3 regions of the Micromonospora sp. A3M-1-15 genome follow, and region 3 is predicted to be linked to each of the others. Evidence: riboswitches for the same ligand, from Rfam matches in the RefSeq annotation. Region 3 holds a riboswitch; each other region holds the start of a gene.

Region 1 (9,735 bases), on a different contig from region 3:
GACGGGCGCAGCTGGCACCGCCAGCTCGCCGACCTGCGCGACCGCTTCGGCGAGCGGGTCCGGGTGGTGACCTACGACGCCCGCGGGCACGGCCGGTCGAGCTGCATGGCGCTGCGCACCGCCACCCTGGCCCAGCTCGGCGACGACCTGGCGGCCGTGGTCGAGCAGGTCGTCCCGTCCGGGCGGATCGTGCTGGTGGGGCACTCGATGGGCGGGATGACCGTGATGGAGTACGCCCACCGCCACCCCGAGCACTTCGCCGGCCGCACCGCCGGCCTGGTCTTCGTCTCCACCACGGCCGAGGGGCACACCCACACCGCCTACGGGCTCTCGCCCCGGATCGCCCGGCTGATCCGGCTCGCCGAGACCACCGGAGCGGGGGTGCTGGCCCGCTGCGGCGCCTGGCGCCCGCCGCGCGCGCTGCTGCGCGCGCTGCGCCCGAGCATCCGCTGGATGCTCTTCGGCGACCGCTGCGACCCGGCCGACATCCGGCTGGTCACCTCGGCGGTGGCGCACGCCTCGCTGCGCTCGATCGGCGGTTTCCGCGCCTCGATCGGGGCCCAGCACCGGCTGGACACCCTCGCGGCGCTGGGCCGGCTGCCGGCCGCCGCGCTGGTCGGCGACCGGGACCGCCTGACCCCGCCGCCGTGCGCCGAGTCGATCGCCGCGGCGCTGCCCACCACCGAGCTGACCGTCTGCCCCGGCGCCGGCCACATGCTCATGATGGAACGCCCCGACGACGTGAACGCGGCCGTCGCCGCGGTGGTGCACCAGGTGCTCTCGGGCACGGACGCGGGAACGTCCGGGCAACGGGTGGGAACGTCCGGATAACGGGCAACCCGCACCGGCGGGCAACGGGCAACGGCATGGCCCCGACAGCGGCCGGGTCGGCGGCCCGTACCCTCATTCAGCCCGCCGTCTGACCACAGGAGCCCCCGCGTTGAGCGACCAGACCACCCTGGAACGGGAGATGGCCGTCGAACAACGGCATCTCGACCGGGTGTACGCCCGGCTGGCCGAACTGCGTCGGTCGGCCGCCGACGCCGAGCGGGAGGGCTACCGGCTGGCCCGGGTCGGCAACTTCGGGGCGTTGGTCGAGCGGGACGCCATGGTGTTCCACGCGGCGCAGCGCCGCCACGTGCTGGACGCCGAGCACGAGGGGCTGGTCTTCGGCCGGCTGGACCTGCGCACCGGGCAGGTGCTGCACGTGGGCCGGCTCGGGGTGCGCGGGGAGAACGCGGAGACCCTGGTGGTGGACTGGCGGGCGCCGGCCGCCGCCGCGTTCTACCAGGCCACCCCGGCCGAGCCGCGCGGCGTGGTGCGGCGGCGCACGATCCAGTCGTCGGCGGAGCGGGTCACCCGGATCGAGGACGACCTGCTGGACCCGGAGTCGGCGCCGCCGGACATGGCGGTGGTGGGCGACGGCGCGCTGCTGGCCACCCTCTCCCGGGCCACCGGGCACGGCATGCGGGACATCGTGAGCACCATCCAGCGGGAGCAGGACGAGGCGATCCGCTCCCCCGGCAACGGCGTCACGATCGTCTCCGGCGGCCCGGGCACCGGCAAGACGGCGGTGGCCCTGCACCGGGCCGCGTACCTGCTCTACTCCGACCGCGCCCGGTACGCCGGGGGCGGCATCCTGGTGGTCGGCCCGTCGAGCGTGTTCGTCCAGTACATCGCCTCGGTGCTCCCGTCGCTCGGCGAGGAGACCGCCACCCTGCACTCGCTCGGCTCGCTCTTCCCCGGCCTGTCGGCGACCCGGACCGACCCGCCCGAGGTGGCCGCCGTGAAGGGGTCGCTGCGGATGCGCCGGGTGCTGGAGCGCGCGGTGCGGGACGCGGTGCCCGACTCCCCCACCGAGCTGCGCCTGCTCTACCGGGGCGAGCTGCTCCGGCTGGAGCGGGCCGAGCTGGACGCGGTCCGGGACCGGACGCTGTCCCGGGGCGGGCGCCGCAACGAGGTGCGCCGAGCGGCCTTCGACGCGGTCCTCGGCGTGCTCTGGGCGCAGGCCCGCGCGCTGCGGATCGGCCGGCTGCCCGAGCAGCCCGCGTTCGAGGACGAGATCATCGAGCGGCCGGAGTTCCGCGAGTTCCTCAAGGCCTGGTGGCCCCGGCTGCACCCGCGGCACGTGCTGGACTGGCTGGCCCGCCCCGAGCGGCTGCGCCGGTACGCCGGCGGCATCCTGTCCGGGGCCGAGATCCGGCTGCTGACGCAGGCGTACCGGAGCCTGGACGCCGAGGGGCTCACCATCGCCGACGTGGCGCTGCTGGACGAGCTGGACGCGCTGCTCGGCAAGCCGGTGCAACGGGCGAGGCCGAAGCGGGACCCGTACCAGCTGGCCGGCGGCGTCCGCGAGCTGAGCACGGCCGCCGACCGGCAGCGGGCCGCCCGGGCCGCCGCCCGGGAGCGCCCGGAGGACTACCGCGACTACGCCCACGTGGTGGTCGACGAGTCGCAGGACGTCTCGCCGATGCAGTGGCGGATGATCGGCCGGCGCGGCCGGCTGGCCTCCTGGACGGTGGTGGGCGACCCGGCGCAGACCGCCTGGACCGGCGACCCGCAGGAGCTGGCGCGGGCCCGGGACCAGGCGCTGGGCCGGCGCCGCCGGTACCGCTACGAGCTGACCACCAACTACCGCAACTCGGCGGAGATCTTCGCGGTGGCGGCCGCGGAGATCCGCCGCGTCCACCCGGACCTCGCGCTGCCCACCGCCGTTCGTTCCACCGGCGTGGCGCCGGTGGAACGGACCGTGCCCGCCGCCGAGATGGCCGCCGCCACCGCGGCGGCGGCCCGCGCGCTGCTGGCCGAGGTCGAGGGCACGGTGGGCGTGATCACGCCGGTGCCGCGTCGGGACGAGGTGGCCGGTTGGCTGGGCGACCTCGGCGGCCGGCTCCAGGTGGTGACCAGCCTCCAGGCCAAGGGCATGGAGTACGACGGGGTGGTGCTTGTCGCACCGAGCGAGATCCGGGCCGATCCGGGGTCGGGCGTGCGCACCCTCTACGTGGCGCTCTCCCGGGCCACCCAGCGCCTCACCACGCTCGACCCGGTCGGCTGACGGCGGCTTCCCGCCCCCCACGTTCACTTGCACATATAGCGATGTGAGCATAGATTGAGCTCGGCCGGGGCGACGGACGGAGGGTGTGGGCGTGGGCGCAGGTCATGACCACAGCGGCGCGGTGGCCAACGCCGCGCACCGCCACCGTGGTCGACTCTGGGCCGCGTTCGGGCTGCTCACCGCCCTGATGGCGGTCGAGGCGGTGGCCGCGTTCGCCACCGGCTCGCTGGCCCTGCTCTCCGACGCCGGGCACATGTTCACCGACGTCCTCGGCATCGGCATGGCCCTCGCCGCGATCAGCGCCACCCGGCGGGCCGACACCGACCCGCAGCGCACCTTCGGGCTCTACCGGCTCGAGGTGCTGGCCGCGCTGGCCAACGCGGTGCTGCTCGGCGCCGTGGCGGTCTACGTCCTGATCGAGGCGGTACGCCGGTTCGGCGAGCCGCCGGAGGTGCTCGCCGGGCCGATGCTCGCCGTGGCGGTGCTCGGCCTGCTCGCCAACGTCGCCGCGTTCGCGCTGCTGCGTGCCGGCGCCGAGGAGAGCATCAACCTGCGCGGGGCGTACCTGGAGGTGCTGGGCGACCTGCTCGGCTCACTCGGGGTGATCGGCGCCGCCGTGGTCATCGCGCTCACCGACTGGTGGTGGGCCGACCCGCTGGTCGCCGTGGCGATCGGGCTGTTCATCCTGCCGCGCACCTGGCGGCTCGGCCGGGCCGCCGTCCGCATCCTGGTGCAGGCCGCCCCGGAGCACCTCCAGGTGACCGCCGTGCACGACCGGCTGGCCGCCGTGCCGGGCGTCGCCGAGGTGCACGACCTGCACGTCTGGACGCTCACCTCGGGCATGGAGGTGGCCTCGGCGCACCTCACCATGGTCCCCGGCGCCGAGGTGGGCGACGTGCTGGCCGCGGCCCGCACCGCCCTGCACGAGGACTTCTCGATCGATCACGCCACGTTGCAGATCGAACCCGGAGCGTCTCCCGGGGCCTGCGGTGCGGTCGAGTGGTAATTAGGGCAATCTTAAATTCAAGTGGCTATTGTGCACTTGTGCCGGTTTTGACCGGGCCACCGGCTCCCACCTGCGGAGCCGGCCCGGAGCAGCGCCGGTAGGCTCGACCGCGGCCCCCGCCGGGCGGCGCCCACCGGCGCCTGCGGCGGCCGTCGCCTAATCGCCCGCAGGGGCGAGCCGGGGAACCACGTTCGTGGGGTGCATCCGCGTCAGCGGTAGGGATCTTCCGTCCCGAACCCGTCAGCTAACCCGGTCGGCGGTTGACGGAAGGACACGTGAATGCCCCCAGTGGCACCTGTACGACGGACGGCCGCCCGGTTGGCGGCCCTGCTCATCGCGACGCTCACCCTCGGCGTCGTGGCCGCGCCGGCCTCCCCCGCCCCGGCGGCTCCGGCGACCGGCCTGCTCGCCGCCGCACCCGGCGACGACGAGGGCGGCACGCCCGCGCTGCGCGCCCAGCTCGACGCGGCCAGCAAGGGCTGGCTCGAGGCGCGGGCCGCGTTGAACCGCTCGGTGACCCGGCAGCAACAGCTCACCGCCCAGCTCAAGACGGTCAACGCCGAGTTGACCGTGCGCGACGCCAAGGTCGGCGAAATCGCCGGGGTGGCGTACCGGGCCGGGCGCATGGGCACGGCCGCGGCGCTGCTCGGCAGCAGCAGCCCGGAGGGCTTCATGGACCGCGCGGCGGCGCTGGAGCAGGTGGCCGCGCACGAGGACCGGGCGCTGCGCGACCTCATCGAGACCCGGGACGAGGCCACCCGCACGCAGGCCGCGCTCACCGGCGAGATCCAGGAGCAGCGCAAGCAGGTCGCCGTGATGGCCAAGCGCAAGCAGCAGGCCGAACGTGCCCTGGAGGTGGCCAACGACCGCGCGTCCAGCAGCGGCGGCGGCAGCGTGCAGGGCACCTCCTCGGCGAACGCCAAGCCGGCCCCGCGCAACGCCGACGGCTCCTGGCCGCCCGAGTCGTGCAGCGTCAACGACCCGACGCCGGCCGACGGCTGCATCACCCCGCGTACGCTGCACGCCCTCCAGCAGGCCAAGGCGGCCGGCTTCACCCGGTACGTGTCCTGCTACCGGCCCAGCGGCTCGGGCGAGCACCCGAAGGGGCGGGCCTGCGACTTCGCCGCGCAGACGGACGGCTTCGGCGGCGTGGCCACCGGCGGCGACAAGACGTACGGCAACAACCTGGCCGCCTACTTCATCCGCAACGCCGACCCCCTCGCCGTGCTCTACGTGATCTGGTACAAGCAGATCTGGCTGCCCAGCAGCGGCTGGAAGGCGTACAGCGGCGGCAACGGCGACCCGTCCAGCGACCACACCAACCACGTGCACCTGTCGGTGTACTGACCCGCCCCGGCGGCACCCGGCCTACGCCCCACGACGTACGCCGGGTGTCGCCGCACGGCCCACGACGCGGCGCCCACGACGGCCGAGCATCGGGGGCATGAGTCGACTCTCCCCCGCCGGGCGCAAGGCCCTGCTCACCCTGCACGTCGTCACCTCGGTGGGCTGGCTCGGCGCCGACCTGGTGCTGCTCACCCTCGGCGTGGCCGGGCTGCGCGGGGCCGACCCCGAGGTGGTCTACCCGGCGGCCGCGCTGCTGGTCACCTGGCTGTTCGCCCCGCTGAGCGTGGTGGTCTGGCTGGTCGGGCTGGCCAGCGCGCTGCTCACCCCGTGGGGGTTGCTGCGCTGGCGCTGGGTGCTGGTGAAGTTCGCGGTCACGACCGTGGTGCTCACGCTGGTGCTGCTCCTGCTCACCCCGCGCGTCCGGCACCTCGGCGAGCTGGCCGGGGCGGCCACCACCCACCTGCGCGTCGACCTCGTGGTCGCGCCGACCGTCTCCAGCACGCTGCTGCTCGTCGTCACGGTGCTGTCCACGTACAAGCCGTGGGGGCGGCTGCGGCCGGCCCGACCGGCGGCCCGGCGACCGGCGCCGGTCGGGCGGCGCGGCTGAGTCAGGCCGCCCGCCCCTCCAGGGTGGCGCCGAGCCGGCTCGCCAGGCCGAGGTGGGCCGCCCGGGCCTGCCGGAAGGCGTACCCGAACAGCGGCGCGGGGGCGGAGAGGGTGATCTCCACGTCGATCCGCACCACCCCGTCGGGCTCGTCACGCAGCCGGGTGTGGTTGCGCACCGTGGTGGCCGGCTGCTGCCGGGCCACGGTGACCACCTCGTCCTCGTTGGCGATCAGCACGTCGGCCTGATAGGTGACCGGGAAGTGCAGCGGGCCGAGCTCCAGCCGGTCGGTGATCGCGTAGCTGGCCAGCGCGCCCGGGCGGGGCGGCAGTTGGCGGACCCGCACGATCAGCGGATGCAGCTCGCCCTGCCGACTCAGGTCGCCGAGCAGGGCCACCGCTTCCGCCCGGGTGCAACGGGCCTGCACGGTGTAGCTGAAGCTGTCGCTGCTGAGCAAGCGGTACCCCCTCGCCGTCGTGGATCCGCACGATCGTCCCGTACCGGAGCCGGGCTGGCAACGGGTCGGAAGTCCCGTCGACCAGCGAGGGGTGGGCGCCGATCAGGCGCCGGGGAGCACCTCACGGGTGCTGTCGGCGAACCAGGGCTCGGGCGCGCCGAAGAGGCCGAGCAGGCCGGTCACCCACAGCTGCCGGTGCACGAACCGGCTCGGCTCGGTGACCACCAGCTTGACGCCGCTCACCTCGCAGGTCTGGAAACCGGCGACCATGGCGCTGATGCCGACCGAGTCGATGAAGGTGACGAGCCGCATGTTGAGCTCGATCCGGGAGGGGCGGCCCTTGGCGAGCACCTCGGCGATCGCTTCCCGCACCTCGTACGCGGTGTCGACGTCGATCTCGCCCCGCGGGGCGATCTGGACCACACCACCGGCCAGCACCGACTTCACGATCGACAGGCTCACGCGAGCACCTCCACTCGCCCGTACGGGCGCCTCATCAGTACGCGGGCCGCGACCGAGAGTATTCCTCCGACGGCCTCGGTCGCCACCCCTCGGGATGAGCAATTCGCGGACTGGGCACACCTGGGCACCCTGATCCGGACCTTCGGGCTCCGATCATCCCCGCGGCGCCGGTCCCACCGGTCGATCGACCGGGGCGGGCCCGGCCGATCCGCCGACCCAGGGTAGCGGGCCGCCGCACGTCCCGGTGGCACCCGACCCCCCGGCGCGTCCGGGTGGACTGTCCCCTGGCGCGCCGACGCGCCCCGCCGGGGTGGTTTGCGCCGGGTCGGGTCGGGGCACTGGGCACGGGGAGCGAACCGTCACGCGCCGGATGACACCCGGAGTCCGAACCGGCCACCGGACTTCGGCACCCCGAGGAGGTAACACCATGTTCGGATCCACCCTGCTGGACCGCCGCAGCAAGCCCGAGCGGGTCGCCGACCAGGCGTGGCAGCACCTGCTCGCCGCCGCCGGCTCCGCCGGCGACAGTGTGCGGGACGCCGCCCGTTCGGCCCGCCGCAACTCCTCCGGCTTCGCCGACGACGCCACCGACCTGGTCGGCTCCGCCGCCGAGGAGGCCCGCCGCCGGTCCAGCCTCGCCTTCGACGCGCTCGCCGGCCGCCGGCCGGCGCTGCCCTGGACGCTGCTGATCGCTGCGGCGCTCGCCGGTGCGGCGATCGGCTGGGCCGCCGGCACCGCCGCGCGGGCGGCCGGCAGCCGCGAGCGGGACGTCGACGAGATCGAGTTCGTCGACGTCGACCGCCCCAACTCCCCCGCCGGCCTCGACGGCTGAGCGGGACGCGACGGTGGCCGTCCCCGGCGTCGGGGACGGCCACCGTCGTGTGTGCGGGTGCGGTCAGCGGGCGGTGCAGGAGACCGTCGGGGCGCGGTTGCCGCCGGTGTACGTGCCGGTGAAGCCGGCCGTGGTGACTGCTCCGACGCCCAGGTTGCCGTTCCAGCCGGCATCCCGGACCGTCACGGCCGACCCGCTCTGGGTGTACGACCCGTTCCAGAGCTGGGTGATCTTCTGGCCGTCGGGGAAGGTCCAGGCCACGGTCCATCCGGCGATCGGGGCGGTGCCGGAGTTGCGCACCGTCACCTCGCCCTGGAAGCCCCCCGGCCAGGAGTTCGTCACCGCGTAGGTCGCCGCGCAGCCGCCGCTGGTCGGCGACGGGCTGGGCGAGGTCGGCGACGGGCTGGGGGACGTGGGCGACGGGCTGGGCGAGGTCGGCGACGGGCTGGCCGAGGTGGGCGTCGGGCCGGGCGTGCCGCCGAGCCGGTCCGCCACGAGAATGCCCCGGCCGTTGGTGCCCAGGTAGACCCGGCCGTAGACCCGCGGATCGCCGGTGAGCGCCTCGCCCGCGTTGCCGTACTGGTGCTGGTCGTCGTTGATCCGCACCCAGGCCGCGCCGGCGTTGTCCGAGCGGTACACACCCTGCCTGCCGTCGACGGTGCCGACGGTGAACAGCGCGGGGTACGTCTGCCCGGGGGCCGCCTTGCCGAAGCCCACGTTGACCGTCGAGGTGACGCCGGCCAGCTTCGTGAAGCTCGCGCCGGAGTCGGTCGAGTGCCACAGCCCGCCCTCGCCGGCCAGCCAGACGTCGCCCTCGCGGCCGGGCACGGCCTTGACCTTGACGCCGGTGGTGGGCAGGCCGCTCGCCGCGGTGGCGGTGAAGCTCGCGCCGCCATTGGTGCTCACGTGGAACCGCCCGCCGCTGACGCCGTAGAACTTGTTCGGGTTGACCCGGTCGGACTCGACGACCGCGTTCGCCGGGATGCCGGTCGCGGCGGTCCACGAGGTGCCGAAGCCGACCGAGCGGACCACCGGCTGGCCGGCGTCGCCCGGGGCCCAGACGAACTGGCCGCCGTCGGCGGAGGCGGCGACCGTGCCGCCGCTGTTGATCCCGGACGGCTCGCTGCCCTGGAACCAGTTCGCCCCGCCGTCGGTGGAGAACGCGACGTGGCTGTCGTTGGGGCGGTCCGCGTCGGTGAAGTTGCCGGCCCGGACCAGCACGGCCGGCTTGGCCTCGGCGTAGTCGAGGCTGGTGGTGCTCGTGAAGGTCGGCTGGGTGAACATCATCGGCGGCACCGCGTCGAGGTCGGTGTGGCGGAAGCCGCCGATGTCACCGAGCGCGCTGACCAGCGGCGCGCCCGAGGGCGGGCTGACCAGGTCGAGCACCGCGGTCTCCTCCAGCCCCTTGACCATCGGCTTGACGGTGAACTGGCCGCCGGTGTCCCACTTCGTCAGCTCGGTGGTGCCGTAGACGGTCGCGCCGGTGCCGTACATCATCCGGTTGCTGTCGAACGGGTCGATCTCCAGCGACTCGTTCATCCAGCCCAGCTTCGGGCTCTCCTCGGGCGGCGCCGGGTTGGTGCCGAAGGTCAGCCAGGGCACCGAGGAGATGTCCATGGTGTACTTCTTCGTGCGGTTGGGGTAGCTGGCGAAGTCCCAGATCCGGGTCCAGGTCGCGCCCCCGTCGGTGCTGCGCCAGAAGATGGCGTCCGGCCACCAGGAGATCTGGGTGGCCACCATGAGGGTGTTCGGGCGCTGCCGGTCGATGGTCAGCCCGGAGTAGCCGAAGTAGGCGTCGGCGCTGGACGACGGGACCGGGCTGATCTGCGTCCAGGCGCCGGTGGCCCGGTTGAACTTCCACACGTCGCCCTTGCCGCCGTCGTACGGGCCGCCGGTGTCGCTGGTGGCGATGTAGAGGTAGCCGCCGACCGGGTCAACCACGCCCTTGTGGGCCAGGTAGCCGGTGGGCTGG
Region 2 (9,735 bases), on a different contig from region 3:
CTTCGCGGGCGTACGCGTAGACAGCCTGGTCGGGACCGCCGTGGTGCTTCACGTCGTAGACGCGGTCGCCCACGAGACCGACTTCGCCGGTGCCCTTGGGGCCGGGGGCGGCGACAGCGACCGGGCCGGGAACGGGTCGCTTGTCGATTCCTGTCGCGCTGAGCTTCTTCCATGGATTGGGTCGAGGCTTGCCCACATTGACGGAGAGAAGCTTCATGGCAGGCAAGGTAGGGCCGGTTGCCCGCCGAAGCGACTCATTTCCCGGTCACTGCCGGCGGCGTCGACGATCCTGCATTCGAAGGCTCGCCCGATCAGCGTGGGAACGGGCCCAGGGGTGATCTATCGCCCACGGACCAGTTGTGACCGAACGGGTCCGTGAAGCCACCTTGACGGTGCGTCCCCCAGGGCACGCGGTGATCCTCGATCGCCGCTCCGGCGATTGCGCCGGCCGCGACGGCGCGCTCGATGAAGGTGTCGGGGTCATCGACGAACACCTCGATGCGGGCGCTCGTGACCCCCGCCTGGCCGGGACTGGTCTCCGTAGGGTTCTCGGGGTTGACCTGGTGGAGGAAGAAGGGGGCGCCGCTGATCTCAAGGCCGGCGACGCCACCGAGGTTCCACAGCTCCGTCGCGCCCAGCGCAGTCCTGTACCAGGCGACTGCGGCTTCTGCATCGGAGACGATCAACATCACCGAGATCACTGGCGGTGCAGCGGGCACGGTGTCGCCGGACCGGGCGGAACGATCCTTCGGTTCCTCGCTCATTCCCACAGCATGCCGGACCTCGCCAGCAGCGTCTCCCCAGTCGTGCCGACGGCCGACTCCACCGGAGACGCTGCCGTCCGGGCAGACGAGGTCTCGCTCAAGGTGGTCCAGCCACTGGGAAACGTCGAAGGCCCTGGCTGGGACTCACGTCCCGACCAGGGCCTTACATGTGGAGCGGGTGACGGGAATCGAACCGGCACTGTCAGCGTGGAATTCGGCGATCTCCGTCTGACCTCCGCCGGAGCGGTCCGACCCGGCCGGGCAGGCCGGGTCGGACCGGACCTCAGTCGGCGACGACGGTCAGGACCAGTGGACCGTTGGGAATCGGGTTACCGGCGTTGTTCGGGTAACCCCACATGCTCGTGTTCCCGGCCTGGTCCGTCAGCGAGAACCCGATCGTGTACTGCCCGGGTGCCAGCCGGTCGGTCGACACTGCCAGGTGGAAGACGCCGGTGCCGTCGTCGGACTCACCGCCGTACATACCGCCCTGCGAGACGCCCTCACTGTCGTAGATCGTCGCGCTGAACCCCGAGATCGGGGCGAACTGGTCGACCTCGACCGTGACGTCGAAGCCGAGGCCCCACGCGTCCTCGGTCTCCTGCTGCGTCCAGGTCGCCTTGGGCAGCTTCGCCGAGAGCACGACAGGTGCCTTCTCGTCCGGCACCTGCGTGATGGTGAGGCCGAGGTCGGGGGCGCCGTAAGCCGTGCCGTACAAGGCGACGTTGCCGGCACCGTCGGTCAGCTTGACCCCGTCGATCTTGCAAGAGCTTGCCCAGCCCGACGGCATGACGATCTCCACCGAGACCGTGCCGTCGTCACCGACCGACGGGGTGTGGGACGGCTGCGAGCACCAGGACAGGTCGACGTCGACGGAGGTCAGGCCGCCGACGGCGCCGTGCGGCGTGAAGGTGAGCGCCGTCGACGCCTGCGTGCGCCAGTTGTTCACCTGGGACTTGGTGAGAGCGAAGTCCGAGGCGCTGACCACGTCGTTGCGGCTCACCTGGATCGGGGCCGGCCCCTCCGGCGAGGTGTCGGTCCGGGTGTTGCCCCAGCTGTCGGTCAGGTCGAGCCGGGCGACCCGCCATGTGCCGGAGGGAGAGCCGGCCGGCACGCCGATCGAGACGGGACAGGTCACCCAGGTCGGGTCCCAGGCCGTCTCGCCATTGCACGACCACTGCGAACCGCTCTGGGTGAGCTGGAACGTGGAGCTCAGCCGCACGCCGTTCGGGCCGGCGAGCGTGAGCTTGCCCTTCCTGAAGGCAGACTCGTCGACGATCTGCGCCCGGTAGCGCAACGTCACCCCGGAACCGTCGTCGTAGAAGGCGCGCGGCTGGTCGAAGTCGAAGTAGAGCTGCTCGGCGACCGGCCCTTCGGCGTCGACGAGCTGGGTCACGGCCAGCGCGGCCGGGCCCGGGTCCCGGACCGTGCGGGCATGGGCGACATCGTCGGCGATGGTCACCTTCGTGACCCGCCAGACCGTCTCGGCCGCCGACGAGTAGCGCGGCACAGTGAACTCGTAGACGTACGTGGACCTCTGCGCCGTCCCGGAGCCCCCGATCTGCGCCCGCCCCCACTGCAGGTCGTAGCTGACGGTGCGGGGCTGGCCGACCTCCACATCGCCGGCAAACTGGCGCAGCTCGACGGCGCCGTTGATCCGCTGGGCATTGGTGGCCCGGTCGGTGATCGTCCACGTGAGATTGACGCTGGCATAGTCCTGCGTGACGTCAACCTCGGCGCGGTCAAAGGCGATCGACTCGATCTCGAGAACCGGACCGGCGGCCGACGCCGCCACGGCCGGAGTCGTGATCGACAGGACAACCGCGGCAGCGGCCACGCTTGTGACAAGCGCGCGAAGGCGCCAAGATTTCATCTACTCTCCCCGTGCAGCAAGATCATCGATGGATGGTGCGCTGAGGATAAGGTACGGCTGCGACCCGAAACTCGTGAGGCCGCTTCGCGTACCAGCCGAATGGTCCCCGTGGCGGACATAGGGGGCAATCTCTGGAAGCGAGTCGCTGCGATGCCTCGTGGCAGGGCGAGCACGGTGGCCCATGGGCCAATGGCACGCGGCATGATCGTGACCGGAAACACCGAAGGCCCCGACCGGGACTGTCGTCCTGGCCAGGGCCTTCACGCTGGAGCGGGTGACGGGAATCGAACCCGCACTGTCAGCTTGGGAAGCTGATGTTCTGCCATTGAACTACACCCGCAGGCGGCACCACTGTACCTGAGGCCACCACCTCCCTGCACCCAGGTACCCCCGCAGCGTGATCACGCGTCGCAACCGGACCGAAACGATCTTGTCACGGCGGAGCGCCGATCAGCAGCGGAAAGTTTCCGCACGGCAACATATGGCCGTTCTCAAATCCTTCGATCGGATGTAACGTCTCCCACACGTTTCCGACCCGGCGTGACATACCCCCTGTCATGCCGTTCGAAAGAGGTGGGCCCATGGGACTGCGTCCCAACCTGCTGACCCGGCGTACCGCCGGCGTCGCGTCGACGACCCTCGCGCTGCTGCTCAGCACCGCCGCCGTGGGCGTCGTCCCCGCTGCTTCGGCCTTCTCGGCCGCCCCCGACGCGTCCTGCGTCGGACCCGCTGACGTCCACTCCGACGCGCGGATCAAGAAGGGCGGCACGGCCAAGCTGGACCCGAACGAGCTGACCGCCAAGCAGGTCCGTGAGCGCGACGCCGACCTGGCGGCGGCGCTGCGTGAGCGGGCGAACTTCCGCGCCGGCGCCGGGGCCACCACGCTGGCCACGGTCACCATCCCCGTCGTCGTCCACGTCATCCAGCGGGACAGCACCCGGGCCGGGGGCAACATCCCGGACTCGATGGTGACCCAGCAGATCGACGTGCTGAACAAGGCGTACGCCGGTGCCACCGGTGGCGCCCCGACCGCCTTCAGCTTCCAGCTCACCAAGGTGCACCACGTCACCAACGCCGCCTGGTACCCGATCGTGCAGGGTTCCTCGGCCGAGCGCTCGATGAAGACCTCGCTGCGCGAGGGCGGCAAGAACACGCTCAACCTCTACCTGGGCGAGCTGAGCGACGACCTGCTCGGCTGGGCCACCTTCCCGCAGCGCAAGCTGAACAGCATGGACGGCGTGGTCGCGCTGAGCGAGTCGCTGCCGGGCGGCACGGCGACCAACTACAACCAGGGCGACACCGGCACCCACGAGGTCGGCCACTGGCTGAACCTCTACCACACCTTCCAGGGTGGCTGCTCGGGCTCGGGCGACAGCGTCTCCGACACCCCGGCCGAGGCCTCGCCGGCCTTCGAGTGCCCGACCGGCCGCGACACCTGCACCACCGCCGGCCTGGACCCGATCACCAACTTCATGGACTACACCTACGACTCGTGCATGTACCAGTTCACCCCTGGTCAGGCGAGCCGCATGCTCACCGCGTGGAACGCCTACCGCGCGGCCTGACCGCCCCGCACCACACGCCGGTGCCGGTCCCGTCCTCGGACGGGGTCGGCACCGGCTTTTCCGTGGGGGTTCAGGCCGCCGGGCGGCGGGTGTCGAAGCCGTGCCGGCCGCGCCGCCCCTCCGAGGCGAGCGGGTCGCGCCGGGCCGGGGCGCCGGCCCCCGGGTCGAGCCAGACCCGCACCTCCGGCCGGCCGCCGCCGGGGTGCGTCACCTGGTCGCGCCGGGTCAGCATCGCCACGTCGACGGTGAACTCGAACAGCCGCCAGTCGCCCTGCGAGGCGGCCCGGCCGATCCGGGCCACCCGGGCCACGGTCGCCGGATCGGTCACGGGGCGGGCCCGGCCAGCCACGTAGGCCTCGTCGTCGCTCTCCTCCGGCGGGAAGGAGTGCAGCGCGAAGCGGCCGTCGCGTTCGAGGTCGCGGCGCTTGGGGGAGTCGATGACGAAGCACCAGAGACCGTCGTCGGTGATGACCGGGGAGACCGGGTGCACCCGCGGGCCGCCGTCGGCACGGACCGTGGCGAGGTAGCCGAAACCCGGCCCGTACTGCTGCAACAGGAGGCGGATCTCGTCGGCGAGTCGGGGCTCGTCGGCGGCGAATTCGGACCAGGAAGCCATGCGGACATTCTATCGAACAGGTGTACGAAGATGTAGTCCGACACGCAGGTCACCCGTACCGGTCGCTATGGTGTTCCGATGCTGCTCTCCGACCGCGACCTGGTCTCCGAGATCAAGGCGGGCACGCTCGCGCTGGAGCCCTTCGAGCCCACGCTGGTGCAACCGTCCAGCATCGACGTACGCCTGGACCGGCTGTTCCGGGTCTTCAACAACCATCTCTACACGCACATCGACCCGTCCGTGCAGCAGGACGATCTCACCTCGATGGTGGAGGTGCCGGAAGGCCAGCCGTTCGTGCTGCACCCGGGCGAGTTCGTGCTCGCCTCCACGCTGGAGGTCATCTCGCTGGGCGACCAGCTCGCCGGGCGCCTGGAGGGCAAGTCCAGCCTGGGCCGGCTGGGCCTGCTCACCCACTCCACGGCCGGCTTCATCGACCCGGGCTTCTCCGGCCACGTCACGCTGGAGCTGTCCAACGTGGCGAACCTGCCGATCACGCTCTGGCCGGGCATGAAGATCGGCCAGCTCTGCATCTTCCGGCTCTCCTCGCCGGCCGAGCACCCGTACGGCTCGGCGGTCTACGGGTCGCGCTACCAGGGGCAGCGCGGGCCGACCCCGAGCCGGTCCTGGCAGAACTGGCGCACCTGGCCGACCCGCTGACCGACCGGCACTCGGGAACGGCGCAGGGGCCCCCGCGGCACGGGAGCCCCCGCGGACCGGTCAGCCCGGGCGGCCATAGCTGTTGATCTGGCCGTCGTCGACGCGCTTCATCGTGATCGGCTTGCCGGACTGGGAGGCGTGCACCACCCAGCCGTCACCGACGTACATGGCGACGTGGTGCAGGTCGCTGTAGTAGAAGACGAGGTCGCCGGCGCGCAGCTCGCTCCGGCTCACCCGCCTGGTCACGTCGTGCTGCTGCCGGGCGTTGTGCGGCAGCGAGACGCCGGCCTTGGCCCAGGCCGCCATGGTGAGGCCGGAGCAGTCGAAGTGGTCGGGGCCGGCGGCGCCCCAGACGTAGATCTTGCCGATCTGGGCGCAGGCGAACTTGACCGCCACGCCGGCCGGGCCACCGGGGTAGCCGGCGGGACACGGCGCCGGACGCAGCGGACCGCCACCGCCGCTGCCGTAGACCTTGAGCCGGAGCTTCTGCAGCTTGACGATCTCGGCGTCGATCTGCTTCTTCTTCGCCGCGAGCTGCGCCTCGGTGCGCGCCAGCTCGCTGATCATCTCGTCCAGCGGCTGCTTCTTGGCGGCCAGCTGGTCGCGCAGCTCGGCGACGGTACGCACCTGCGCCTGCTGGCGGTTCGCGAAGCGGTCGAGCAGTGCGAGGCCGTCCACCAGCTCGCTCGGCGACCGGCTGCCCAGCAGCGCGTTGACGGTGGAGAGGTTGTTGTCGCCCTTGTACGCGTCGGCGGCGAGGCCGCCAACCTGGCCGAGGGCGGCGTCCACCCGGGCCTGGAGCGGGGCGATCTGCTTGGCGAGCGCGGCGGCCTGCTTGCGCTTGGCGGCGAGCTGCTCGCGGGTGGCGTTGACCTGTTCGATGATCGGTTCGAGCTTGTTCCAGTCCTGGTCGATCTGGCGCTCGATCTCGGTGACCGACGGTTCGGCGTGGGCCGCCGTGGCGCCGCCGGTCAGGACGACGGCGGTGCCGGCCAGGGCGGCGAGGACGGTGGTGAAGCGGGACCAGCGGGAACGCGGCACAGCCGTCGACCGGTCGACCGACCGGCTCGACGGTGGCCGCGGGGCATGGTGTGCCACCGGGCTTCCGTACTCCTTCTTCGTGCCCGCCTACCGAGTTAGCTGACGGGTTCGGGCGGGAAGGGAGCCGCCCTACCGCAGTGGCTGCGGATTCACCCCAGGTACCTGGGTCCCCGGCTCGCCCGGAGGCGACTCGGCGGTGTCGAACCGTCACCACCCGGGTTGGACGGTGAAACTGGCGGCCGACGATTGACCAGAGTAGAGATGGCCGTTACCGATCCGCAACCCAAGACGCCGTGACACTCCGTGCCCGAAGGTTTTTTTCACGGCAGATTACCTCTCGGAAAGGTATTGACCCGGAGGTTGCGCGGGGCGAGGGTGAGGACGCAGTGACCCCCATCCCTGTCTGGAGGTTCGATGCACCTCTCACCCCCGCCGTCGGGCAGACGGATGCTGCTGGCAGCCGCCGTCGCGGCGGCCACCGCGCTCGTGGCCACCGGACCGGTGGCCGCGGAACCGAGCACCGCCCAAACCACCACCGACCGCCAGGAGCAGTACGCCGCCGCCGCGGCGGAGTACGGCGTGCCGCAGAGCGTCCTGCTCGGCGTCTCGTACCTGGAGTCGCGCTGGGACACCCACCCGGGCCAGCCGAGCACCAGCGGCGGCTACGGCCCGATGCACCTCACCGACGCCCAGCACGTCCTCTCGACCCCGGCCAGCGGCCACGTCGACGAGGACGAGGACCCGCGGGGCGACGACTCGCGCCCGCTCACCCTCGACCCGGCCACCGCGTCGGCGCCGGCGGAGGACGTGCTGCCGCAGGCGTCCCTGCAGACGCTCGACGCCGCCGCGGCGCTCACCGGCCTCGCCGAGGAGACGCTGCGCACCGACGCGGCCGCGAACATCCGGGGCGGGGCGGCGCTGCTCGCCTCGTACCAGAAGGAACTGGGCGCGCCGGTCGGGGCCGGCACCGACCCGGCGGCCTGGTACGGCGCGGTGGCCCGCTACTCCGGCGCGGACACCGAGGACGCGGCGGCGGCCTTCGCCGACGAGGTCTACGACCAGCTCGGCCTCGGCGCGGCCCGGACCACCGACGACGGCCAGCGGGTGACGCTGGCCGCCACCACGGTGACGCCGGACCAGTCCGGGCTGCACAAGCTGGGGCTGCGCCGGGCCGAGCGGCCGGACGGCCTGGAGTGCCCGGTGCGGCTCGCCTGCGAGTGGATCCCGGCCCCCTACGAGCAGCTCAGCGCCGACCCGGGCGACTACGGCAACCACGACCTCGGGAACCGGCCGGCCCAGCAGAAGATCGAGTACATCGTCATCCACGACACCGAGGGCTACTTCCGCCCGAGCGTCGACCTGGTGAAGCGGGCCGACTACCTGGGCTGGCACTACACGCTGCGCTCGGTGGACGGCTACGTGGCCCAGCACATCAAGGCCAAGGACGTCGGCTGGCACGCCGGCAACTGGTACGTCAACGCCAAGTCCATCGGCCTCGAACACGAGGGCTTCGCCGGGCACGGCACCTGGTACACCGAGGCGATGTACCGGGCGTCGGCCAAGCTGGTCCGGCACCTGGCCCTGCGCTTCCAGATCCCGCTGGACCGGCAGCACATCATCGGCCACGACAACGTGCCCGGCACCACCGCCGGCACCGTGGCCGGCATGCACTGGGACCCGGGCCCGTACTGGGACTGGTCGCACTACTTCGACCTCATGAAGGCGCCGTTCCACTCCACCGGCACGCCGCACACCGGCCTGGTCACCATCGACCCGGACTTCGCCACCAACCAGCCCGCCTTCACCGGTTGCAACCAGCAGCCGCCGGGCGTGCCGAAGCCCACGCCGCCGGCCGCGCCCTGCCCCCTGCGGGGCTCGTCCGCAGTGATCCTGCGGACCGCCCCGAGCGCGACCGCCCCGCTGGTCAACGACCTCGGTCTGCGGCCGAACGGCACGCCGGACACCATGTACATCTCCGACCACGGCGCCCGCGCCTCGGCCGGCCAGACGTACGCCCTGGCGGACGTGCAGGGTGACTGGACGGCGATCTGGTACCTCGGCCAGAAGGCCTGGTTCTTCAACCCGGCCTCGGCGCCCACCGCCAAGTGGTCGGCGGGCTTCGTGGTGACGCCCAAGCCGGGCAAGACCACCATCCCGGTGTACGGGCGGGCCTACCCGGAGAAGGAGGCCTACCCGGCCACCATCCCGTACCAGACCATCTCGCCGCTCCAGTACACCTTCGCGGCCGGCCAGCGGTACGCGCTCGGCGGCGTCCTGCCGGGCGAGTACTACCGGGCCGTCTCGTTCGACGGCTCCGCCCCGGGTGACCGGACCGTGGTCCGCGGCGAGAACCGGTACGTGCAGATCCAGTTCGGCCACCGGATCATGTTCGCGAACCGCGACGACGTGCTGATCCTGCCGTCGGCGATCGGCTCGCCGAGCTGACGATCGGCGAAACGAAGGCCCCCGGTCCGCGTGGACCGGGGGCCTTCGTGCTGAGCGGGGTGGGTCAGTACGGCCTGCGGTAGCCGGCGACCGGCATGTAGGCCACCTTCGAGACCTGGACCGGTTTGCCGGTCCGGGGCGCGTGCACCATCAACCCGTTGCCGAGATAGAGCCCGACATGGTGCAGGTCGCTGTAGAAGAAGACCAGGTCGCCCGGTCGGGCGTCACTCGACGCGATCTTCCGACCCTCGTTCCACTGTGCGCCGGTGAAGTGGGTCAGCGAGATGCCCGCCGCCTTGTAGGCGTACTGGGTGAGGCCGGAGCAGTCGAACGAGTTCGGGCCGGTGGCGCCCCAGACGTACGGGTCACCGACCTGGAGGCAGGCGGTCTTGATCGCGGTGCGCGCCGCGCTGCTCACCACCCCGTCGATGGCCGGGCAGCCCTCCGGGCGGATCGAGGTCACCGGCAGCATCGCGGTCAGCCGCTTGATCTCGGAGTCGATCTGCTTCTTCTTCGCCGCGAGCTCGTTGCTCTGCTTGATCTCGGTGGCGATCAGCGCGTCCAGCTTCTGCTTCTGCTTGTTGTACTTGTCCCGGACGGCGAGCACGCCGGCGATCTGCCGGCGCTGGTCGTCGGCGAGCCGGTCGAGGATGACCAGCTGCTCGGCCAGCGTGCCGGGCTTGGTGTTGACCAGCAGCGCGCCGAGATCCTGGGACGGGCCCTGGATGTAGTAGCGGGCGGCGATGTCACCGACCTTGTTCATGGCCAGCGCCGACT
Region 3 (9,735 bases):
GGGGCCGCACCTACGAGTCGTTCGGTGAGACCCCGGACCTGCCGGCGAGCCTGTCCACCCTGGTCACCGGCCTCCAGGGCACCACCCTGGGCGGGCCGACGTCGGTGCTCGCCACCGCCAAGCACTACCTCGGCGACGGCGGCACCACCGGCGGCGACGACCAGGGCGACACCCAGCTCAGCGAGGCCGACCTGCGCGCCATCCACCTGCCCCCGTTCCAGGCCGCGGTGCAGCGCGGCGTCGGCTCGGTGATGATCTCCTACAGCAGCTGGAACGGGGTGAAGCTGCACGGCCACCGCTACCTGATCACCGACGTCCTCAAGGGGGAGTTGGGCTTCTCCGGCTTCGTCGTGTCCGACTGGAACGGCATCGACCAGATCGACGGCGCCAGCGGGTTCACCGCCGCCGAGGTCAGCGCCGCCGTCAACGCCGGCATCGACATGGTGATGGTGCCGACGGCCTGGAAGACGTTCCTCAGCACCCTGCGGGCCGAGGTGCAGAACGGCCACGTGCCGATGAGCCGGATCGACGACGCCAACCGGCGCATCCTCACCAAGAAGTTCGAGCTGGGCCTCTTCGAGCGGCCGTACACCGACCGGAGCTGGACCCCGACGGTGGGCGGCGCGGCGCACCGCGCGCTGGCCCGCCAGGCCGTGCGGCAGTCCCAGGTGCTGCTCAAGAACGACGGCGGCGTGCTCCCGCTGGCCCGGGACAACAACAAGATCTTCGTGGCCGGGAAGAACGCCGACAACATCGGCAACCAGAGCGGCGGGTGGACCATCTCCTGGCAGGGCTCCTCCGGCGCCGTCACCCCGGGCACCACCATCCTCCAGGGCATCCGCGCGGCGGCCGGTCCGACCACGACGGTCACGTACAACCAGCGCGGCACCGGCATCGACAGGACATACCGGGCGGCGATCGCGGTGGTCGGCGAGACGCCGTACGCCGAGGGCCAGGGCGACCGCACCGGCAGCATGAGCCTGGACCGCGACGACCTGCGTACCATCACGACGCTGCGCAACTCGGGCGTGCCGGTGATCGTGGTGCTGGTCAGCGGCCGGCCGCTGGACGTCGCCGCCGAGCTGCCACGGTGGAACGCGCTGCTGGCCTCCTGGCTGCCCGGCACCGAGGGCGGTGGGGTCGCCGACGTCCTCTTCGGCGGGTACGCGCCGACCGGCAAACTGCCGATGACCTGGATGAACTCGGTCAGCCAGCAGCCCATCAACGCCGGCGACGGCAAGGTCCCGCTCTTCCAGCAGGGATACGGCCTGACCTACTGAGCCGCCCCTCAATAAGCCCCCTTCGGACGGTGCGCAACTCGAACGGGGCGACCTTCGCTCGGCCGGGTGAAGAACTTCACAAGAACTGGGCGTTCGGCGCAAAACGTTCCTAACGTCGACTCCGTTCGCGATCGCGGACACCACGGGCCGGCAACGCCTAATCCCGCCGCCGGCCCGGTGGTACCTGGACCTCGGGCGGGAGCGGGGGACCCACACGTTCCTCGGTGCACGACACCTCGGGGTGAAGCCGCCACCGGCGGCCGGGCTCCTCGGCCCGAACCCGACAGCTCACCTCGTCGGCGTGGAGGAAACACACATGGCAAGTGAAATCGTCGCCCGTCACCGCCGGACCGCGCAGCGTCGCACCGCAGTCGGGGCGCTCGTCGTCGGCGCCGCCACCGGCGCCGCCGCCCTTCTCGGACCGGCCGCGCCGGCCAGCGCCGCCAGCGTCAACTGGGATGCCGTCGCCCAGTGCGAGTCCGGCGGCAACTGGCACATCAACACCGGCAACGGCTACTACGGCGGGCTCCAGTTCTCCCGGAGCACCTGGAACGGCTACGGCGGCCAGAAGTACGCCAGCCGCGCCGACCTGGCCAGCCGCAGCGAGCAGATCGCCATCGCCGAGAAGGTCCTCGACGGGCAGGGCATCGGCGCCTGGCCGGTCTGCGGCAAGAAGGGCGGCTCCACCAAGAGGTACACCAGCAAGGACGCGGGCTCGACGAAGTCCGCCAAGAAGGCGACCACGGAGCGGAAGTCGCGCGCCGACCGGCCGACCGTCCGCGGCGAGCGGCGTGGCACGCCGGGCCCGAGCGGCGCCGGCAGCTACCTCGTCCGGCCCGGGGACACCCTCTCCGAGATCGCCGACGCGAAGAACGTGGCCGGCGGTTGGCACGCCCTCTACGAGCGCAACAGGGACGTGGTCGGCGCGAACCCGGGCCTGATCTTCCCGGGCCAGAAGCTGCGCCTGCGCTGAGACCCCACCGGAACGGCCCGCGCGGGCCGGTCCACCGCACCACGAACGCCCGGCCGGGGTTCCCGGCCGGGCGTTCGCCTCGGCCGGGGTGGGCGGGCTCACCGGAGTCCGCGTCGGGGGCGGTTGCTATCGTCACGGTGCTCGGAAAGACGTGAAGAAAGCGCGGATATGACCAACGACCCGTTCTCCGCGGCCGCGAGCCTCGACGAGCTGCTGACCCGGACCCAACAGGCGCTCTCCGCGATGCGGTCCCGGGCCGCCGAGCACCCCGACGGCGCGCCGGGCGAGCTGCTCCGGGCCGAGGCCGCCGCGGCCGGCGGCCGGGTCCGTGCCGTCGCCGTCCAGGGTGGCCGGCTGGAGTCCGTCACCGTCGACCCCGCGTTGGCCGGGGAGTCCATGGAGGCCCTCTGCGGGCACCTGGTCTCGGCCGTGAACGCCGCCCTCACCGAGCTGGACGCCCGGGTCAGCGCCTCGGCCCAGGCGGACGTGGACGCCCTCGCCGCGCGGCTCGGCGGCCCGCCCGAGCAGTCCGCGCGGGACATGGAGCGCTTCGGCCGGGCGATGGAGGGCGTCGCGGCCCGGATCCGCCGCGACGGCGCCGGCTCCGGCGCGGTCCGCCCGGCCTGACCACCGTCCGGCCGGTGAACCCCGTCCGGCGGCGACCGGCCTCGGGAACGACGAAGCGGCCGGCCGTCGGGAGGACGACGACCGGCCGCTCCGTTGCGATCAGCTCAGGGTGACCGCGGTGTCGTCGACGACGAACGAGGTCTGCAGGGAGCTGTCCTCCACGCCGCTGAAGGAGATGGTGGCGGTGGTGCCGGCCAGCGACGAGATGTCGAAGGACCGCTGCACGTAGCCGGTGGCCTTGTTGAGGTTGGAGTAGGTGGCCAGGGTGGTGCTGCCCGCCTTCACGGTCAGCTTGTCGTAGGCGGTGGTCGTGGTCGACTCCGCGCTGTCGATGTGCAGCCAGAAGCTCAGCGTCGCCCGGCAGCCGGCCGGGATCGTCACCGACTGCGTGAGCGTGTCGGTGTGCGTCGAGCCGTAGCCGTCGAGCCACGCCTTGTAGGAGCCGCCGTGCGCGGCCTGGGCGGTGTCGTTCGTGATGACGCCGGAGCTGGCGGTCCAGCTCACGTTGCCGGACTCGAAGCCGGGGTTGGCCAGCTTCTGGCCGGTGCAGCTGCCCGACGGCGGGGTGGTCGTGGTGGTCGGCGTCGGGGTGCTGCCCGTGCAGGTCGCCTCACCGGTCTGCGCCGGCACGCTGATCGCGTTCCAGGCGGCCTTGACCGCGTTGAACTCGGTGCAGCTGGTCGGGTAGAGGTTCTTCGCCGCCTGCAGCGTCCAGACCCGGTACTTCAGGTACGACGAGGACGAGGTCTTCAGCAGCATCGCGTTGTACATGATCTTCATGGCCTTCTGGATGCCCAGGCCGGTCACGCTGCTGCCGTTGCAGGTGGAGCTGGCCGGCTGGCCGTTGGTCGGGCTGCTGCCGTTGGCCAGGAGGTAGAACCAGTGGTTGCCCGGGCCGGCCGCGGCGTGCACCTCGGTGCTGGGGATGCTGCTGGAGTAGCAGTTCGGGTCGCCCAGCGCCGACGGGTTGTACATGTTGCGGATGGGGCCGCTGCCCACCAGGTTGACCTTCTCGCCGACCAGGAAGTCGGGAGCGTCGTAGGTGGACGGCTCGTTGGCGAACCACTCGGTGGCCGCGCCGAAGGTGTCGGCGACGAACTCCTGGGTGCCCGCGCCGGAGATGCCGCCCGGGGTGTGGTCGTCGATGCCGTGGCCGATCTCGTGGGCCACCACGTCGAGCGAGCCGATCCACTGGCCCGAGGTGTTCTTGCCGATCTGGACCTGGGTGCCGTCGTAGTAGGCGTTCTGGTCGTTCAGGCCCACCCGGATCGGCCAGTAGCCGCCGTTGCCGTCGGCGCCGTTGCGGCCCAGCCACTGCGCGAGCATCTTGTGCTCGGTCTGCGCCGCGAACAGCGCGTCGACGCAGCCCGTCTCCTTGTTGGTGGCGGTGCCGTTGCCCCAGACGTCGTCCGAGCCGCTGAACGTCGTGTTGGTGGCGGCGTCCTGGCAGCTCAGGTTGGTGACCGTCGGGTCCTTCATGGAGTACGTGCTGCCCGACAGGGTGGTGCTCAGGGTCAGCGGGCTGGGCCCGTTCCACGCCCCGGTGCCGGTGCCGTGCACGATGCGCTCCTGCTTGCGCAGCACGGTCCCGGTGAGGGCGTCGACGTCGACGGTGAGCCGGCTCGGCCCCTCGGCGTCGGTGCCGCGCACCGTGGTCTCCCAGGCCAGCGCCGGCTTGGCGCCGAGGGTGTAGACGACCAGGTTGGTGCCCTCGACGGTGCTGACCGTCTTGAGCTGGGCCCGCGCGGTCTTCGCCGCGGCCGCCGAGGTGAGCTTCGGCGTGGTGGCGAGGCTGCCGATGGCCTGCTGCTGCGCGACGGAGGCGTACTTCAGGTTGCCTGCCGCGTCGGTGGCCAGCACGAAGTCACCGCCGACCACGGGCAGGCCCTTGTAGGTGCGCTCGTAGGGCACGTACTGGGTGCCCTCGGAGGAGATGACCGGCTTCTGCACGAACGCTTCGTCCGAGCTGGCGTGCAGGTAGGCGGGCCGGTCGGCGACCAGCGCGCGCGCCGAGTCGGCGGCGACCGCGCGGGCCTGTGCGGCGTCGGGGGCTGCGGGGCCGGGCGGCGCGGCCTGCACCGCCGCGGCGGTGCCCGCGGCGATCAGTCCGGCCGCCGCCGCGCCGGAGAGCGCGACGAGGCGAGGTGAGAGCTTCAAGGGGGTTCGCTCCTGTTCCTAGGCGCGCCGCACGGAGCCCGGTGGGGACGGGCGGCGCGGTGTTGCGAGGCGGGGGACGGTCGGTCTCCGAGGCTGCCGGCGTGGCCCCGGTTCGACAGATCGACCGTCGGCGAGCCCCCGGGGTCGGCGACTCGCTGGGGGCACAATCACACGGCCCCGGGCCGGGATCAATGGGTGACGCGGGCAACCGACGCCTCCCGGCCGCCGCGTCGTCGCCGCGAATTCAGGAAGCCATGATCTTCAATAGCCCCTGATCAGGCCTAATGTTGTCCGTGGTGGACAACCGCGTGTCTGCTCTGCGTCGATTGCCGCTCTGCGCTCATGGCGCACATTGGCGCTCGTCGAGACGGTGATCTCCCGGTGCCTTCCCGGTCCGCCCGCCGCCGCCGTTCGGCCCTCGGATGATCATCTGTTCGGCCCCCCTGTCGGCGATCGACATGGTGCTTCCGGGGGACGTCTGGGCGCCGGTAGGAATTCGCCGACCACTTTCGTCGACTCTGTAGAAAAGTAGTCAACGGACCGACGAAAGATGTGGACACGCTGAGAGGAAGTCAGTAGGGTCGTTGACTATCAATATGTTTCGTCGAGATGAACTACCGGCACGGTAGCTCTCGACGGTGGGCCCTCCGGGCGGCGCAACACGTCCGCGGACCCACGACCGGCCAGCCCCCTGGCCACCCCGGGTCGACGCCACCACGGCGGCCGAGCCTCACCGGCCGACCGATGCCCGTACCGACCAACCCCATCAGCTCCGCGGTACCGCCGTGCCCGACGACCGACGTCGGCCCGGTGGCGCTCCACCATCCACATCGGACGACCGTGGCCCGCGGCCACGGCCGGGGATCCCGTGCGGCCAGGGGAGGGGCCGCACGGACAACGCCGGCACCTCAGCTCCGCCGATCGACCCACCGACGCACGCTGCTCCCGGACCGTGAAAGAGGAACCCATGAACGCACATCCACCGCGGAACCGGCGCTCCGCCGGCCGGCTCCGGAGACCGGTGGCCGCCCTCGCGACACTGGCGCTGCTGCTGACCACCGGCCTCTCCTCGTCCCCGGCCAGCGCGCGGCCGACCGACCCGGAACGCTCCGCCGCGGCGGCCGCCGCGGCCCCGTTGCAGGCCCAGGTGCTGACCTGGACGGCCGGGGACAACTTCCTCGCCTACCGTTCGGCCCCCACCACGGCGGTCGCCGGACCAACCACCCTCGTCTTCGAGAACAGTGCGGCCACCGGAAACACCACCGGCATGCAGCACACCCTGACCTTCGAGACGTCCGACCCCGCGTACAACAGCGACGTCGACGTGAACATCCTGGCCGATCCGACGGACGCCAACGGGGGGCGTTGGACGGTCGACGTCGTGCTCTCCCCGGGCACCTACCGCTACTTCTGCTCCATCCCGGGCCACGGCGGAATGAACGGCCTGCTTGTCGTCGACGGCGGCGGCTCGGACACCACGGCCCCGACGGTCACCGCGGCGGTGACCGGGGAGAAGGACGCCAACGGGGCGTACGTGGGCAGCGCGACGGTGACCCTGACCGCCGCCGACAGCGGCTCCGGCGTCGACCGGGTCGAGTACGCCCTGGACGGCGGCACCTACGGCACCTACGCGGCGCCGGTGACGGTGAACCAGCCGGGGCAGCACACGCTGAGCTATCGCGCCACGGACAGGGCGGGCAACACGTCGTCGGCGCAGCAGGTCGCGTTCACGGTGGTCGAACCGCCGCCGACGGACACCACCCCGCCGACGGTCACCGCTTCGGTGACGGGCCAGAAGGACGCCAACGGCGCCTACGTGGGCAGTGCGACGGTCACGCTCTCCGCCGCGGACACCGAGTCCGGGGTGGGCAAGGTCGAGTACTCGCTCGACGGCGGCGCCTACGCCGCCTACGGCGCTCCGGTGACGGTGAACCAGGCGGGTCAGCACACGGTGAGCTACCGGGCCACGGACCGGGCCGGCAACACGTCGTCGGCGCAGCAGGTGTCGTTCACCGTGGCCGAGCCGGCCCCGGCCGACACCACCCCGCCGACCGTGACCGCCGCGGTGACCGGGGAGAAGGACCCGAACGGGGCGTACGTGGGCGGCGCGACGGTCACCCTGACCGCCACCGACGCCGGCTCCGGCGTGGACCGGGTGGAGTACTCCCTCGACGGGCAGCCCTACGCCGGCTACACCACCCCGGTGCCGGTGAACCAGCCGGGGCAGCACACGGTGAGCTACCGGGCCACCGACAAGGCCGGCAACACGTCGTCGCCGCAGCAGGTGTCGTTCACCGTGGTCGAGCCGACCCCGGCGGACACCACGCCGCCGACCGTGACCGGCGCGGTCACCGGCCAGAAGGACGCCAACGGCGCGTACGTGGGCAGCGCGACGGTCACCCTCTCCGCCACCGACACAGGGTCCGGGGTGGACAAGGTGGAGTACTCCCTCGACGGCGGCACCTACACCGTCTACGGCGCTCCGGTGACGGTCAACCAGGCGGGTCAGCACACGGTGAGCTACCGGGCGACCGACAAGGCGGGGAACACCTCGTCGGCCCAGCAGGTGTCGTTCACCGTGGTCGAGCCGGCCCCGGCGGACACCACGCCGCCGACGGTCACCGCCACGGTGACGGGTCAGAAGGACGCCAACGGGGCGTACGTGGGCGGCGCGACGGTCACCCTGACCGCGAGCGACGGCGGCTCCGGCGTCGACCGGGTCGAGTACTCCCTCGACGGGCAGCCCTACGCCGCGTACACCGCTCCGGTCACGGTCAACCAGGTCGGTCAGCACACGGTCAGCTACCGGGCGACCGACAAGGCCGGCAACACCTCGTCGTCGCAGACCGCGTCGTTCACGGTCGTCGACCCGCCCGCCCCGGACACCACCCCGCCGACCGTCAGCGCCGCCCTCACCGGGCAGCTCGACGACAACGGGGCGTACGTGGGCAGCGCCACCGCCACCCTGACCGCCGCCGACAGCGGCTCGGGGGTGGACCGGATCGAGTACTCCCTCGACGGCCAGGCCTACGCCCGCTATACCGCCCCGGTCACTGTCGACCGGCCGGGCCAGCACCTGCTGAGCTACCGGGCGACCGACAAGGCCGGCAACACCTCCGGCACCGCCTCCGTCAGCTTCACGGTGGTCGCCAGCGGGCCGCAGCCCGAGTGCGTCAAGGACACCCGGCCCACCGTCTGGCTCGGCACCGTCGACAGCGGCGTGCCCAACCGGGTGGTCCAGGGCGACTGCACCATCAACGCCGTCATCGACGACGAGCGGAGCTGGCCGAACCACGGCGAGTTCGTCTCCTACGTCACGGCGGTCGCCGAGCACCTGCACCACCTGGGCGTCATCTCCCACACCGAGCACGGCCGGCTGGTCAGCGCGGCCGCCCGCTCCGGCGTCGGCAAGCCGGCGGGCAAGGACGGCTACCAGCCGATCCTCGACTCCTCCGCCGCGTCCTTCGGCCGCTGGCAGCAGGTCGGCGCCGGCGGGTTCGCCCGCAACGCCGACGGCTCGATCACCAGCCGGCCGGTGCCGGGCCTGGGCATGCTCTGGTACCCGGTCAGCGCGTACGGCGACTTCTCCCTGAAGCTCCAGTGGCGCGACGACGCGCCGGGGGAGGGCCGGGCCAACAGCGGCGTCTTCGTCCGCTTCCCGGACGTCCGGAACCATCCGGCCGAGTCCCGACCCGAGTGGGTGGCCATCAAGTACGGCCACGAGCTCCAGATCCTCGACCGGCCCGACGGCGACCGGTACAAGAGCGGCTCGGTGTACGGCTTCGACCGGGTCGACCTGGCCGGCGCCGGGGTCACCCCGAAGGGCACCTGGAACGACTACGAGATCCGCGTGGTCGGCCAGCACTACTCGGTGTTCCGCAACGGCGAGCTGATCAACGAGTACGCCAACGTCGCCGACGCCGTCTTCGATCCGCCCCGGGCGGACGACCCGGGCGGCGCCGGGCGGCAGCACGTCACCGGCTACCTCGGCCTCCAGAACCACGGGACCGGCGACATCGTCAGCTTCCGGAACGTGCGGATCGCCCCGCTGACCGCCTGCTGTCCGGGCGGCGCCGCGAACACCTGCTGCTGAGCGAGCGAAAGGACATCACCATGCCAAGGAACTGCAACGACCGCCGTACCCCGCTCCGGGGTGCCCGATGAGCGCGTGGCGGCTGGCCGAGGAGGAGTCCGGGCCCCGGCAGCACCGGACCGCGCGTCACCGCACCGGTGGCCGGCGGATGCTTGTCGTCGCGGCGGTGATGCTGCTCACCCTGGTCGGCGCCGGCGGACTGGCCGCCGCCCGCGGCGGGATGTTCGCCGAGCGGCCGGACGGCTGCGTCAAGCCCGACCGGACCGTCCAGCTGTACGCCGTGGAGCTGCCCAAGGACGGCACCCAGATCCGGCTCGGCTACGGCCTCACCCCGCAGACGGCCTCCTACCCGGGCCCGCTCATGGAGATGATGGAGGGCGAGTGCCTCGCCATCACCCTGCACAACCAGGTGCCCGAGGCCACCCTCGCGGCGCTGCGGACCAACCCGGACCACCCGCTCGGCGTCTCGCTGCACGTGCACGGGGTCAAGTACACCCAGGACTCCGACGGCACGGTGCAGAGCGGCTCGTACGTCCCGTCGGGCGGCTCGCGCACCTACACCTGGTACGCCCAGCCGCGCAACAACAGGACCGGGACGCCGGGCA

Evidence for each region. A riboswitch is a leader RNA that binds a small molecule or an ion and turns the genes downstream of it on or off. The one in region 3 is predicted to bind cyclic di-AMP.
Region 1: linked by a shared signal. The riboswitch ahead of NLX85_RS21500 (hypothetical protein) and the one ahead of NLX85_RS27490 (transglycosylase family protein) in region 3 are both predicted to bind cyclic di-AMP.
Region 2: linked by a shared signal. The riboswitch ahead of NLX85_RS28665 (NlpC/P60 family protein) and the one ahead of NLX85_RS27490 (transglycosylase family protein) in region 3 are both predicted to bind cyclic di-AMP.

What each region holds. Positions count from the first base shown of each region.
Region 1 covers NZ_JANAVK010000004.1:219,833-229,567, reverse strand. Annotated here, with positions in the region: gene NLX85_RS21515 (alpha/beta fold hydrolase) at 1-831, shown strand, start outside; gene NLX85_RS21510 (AAA family ATPase) at 941-3,055, shown strand; gene NLX85_RS21505 (cation diffusion facilitator family transporter) at 3,147-4,061, shown strand; cyclic di-AMP (ydaO/yuaA leader) riboswitch at 4,205-4,336, shown strand; gene NLX85_RS21500 (hypothetical protein) at 4,341-5,408, shown strand; gene NLX85_RS21495 (hypothetical protein) at 5,506-6,015, shown strand; gene NLX85_RS21490 (SRPBCC family protein) at 6,017-6,469, opposite strand; gene NLX85_RS21485 (STAS domain-containing protein) at 6,572-6,931, opposite strand; gene NLX85_RS21480 (hypothetical protein) at 7,359-7,763, shown strand; gene NLX85_RS21475 (cellulose binding domain-containing protein) at 7,827-9,735, opposite strand, start outside.
Region 2 covers NZ_JANAVK010000007.1:20,532-30,266, reverse strand. Annotated here, with positions in the region: gene NLX85_RS28700 (MOSC domain-containing protein) at 1-217, opposite strand, end outside; gene NLX85_RS28695 (glyoxalase/bleomycin resistance/extradiol dioxygenase family protein) at 312-764, opposite strand; gene NLX85_RS28690 (hypothetical protein) at 1,048-2,556, opposite strand; tRNA gene NLX85_RS28685 (tRNA-Gly) at 2,901-2,974, opposite strand; gene NLX85_RS28680 (zinc metalloprotease) at 3,216-4,199, shown strand; gene NLX85_RS28675 (pyridoxamine 5'-phosphate oxidase family protein) at 4,270-4,815, opposite strand; gene dcd (dCTP deaminase) at 4,894-5,472, shown strand; gene NLX85_RS28665 (NlpC/P60 family protein) at 5,533-6,513, opposite strand; cyclic di-AMP (ydaO/yuaA leader) riboswitch at 6,582-6,719, opposite strand; gene NLX85_RS28660 (N-acetylmuramoyl-L-alanine amidase) at 6,928-8,958, shown strand; gene NLX85_RS28655 (C40 family peptidase) at 9,023-9,735, opposite strand, start outside.
Region 3 covers NZ_JANAVK010000006.1:244,422-254,156, reverse strand. Annotated here, with positions in the region: gene NLX85_RS27495 (glycoside hydrolase family 3 protein) at 1-1,280, shown strand, start outside; cyclic di-AMP (ydaO/yuaA leader) riboswitch at 1,425-1,597, shown strand; gene NLX85_RS27490 (transglycosylase family protein) at 1,597-2,253, shown strand; gene NLX85_RS27485 (YbaB/EbfC family nucleoid-associated protein) at 2,422-2,880, shown strand; gene NLX85_RS27480 (M4 family metallopeptidase) at 2,980-5,037, opposite strand; gene NLX85_RS27475 (OmpL47-type beta-barrel domain-containing protein) at 6,005-9,130, shown strand; gene NLX85_RS27470 (multicopper oxidase domain-containing protein) at 9,198-9,735, shown strand, end outside.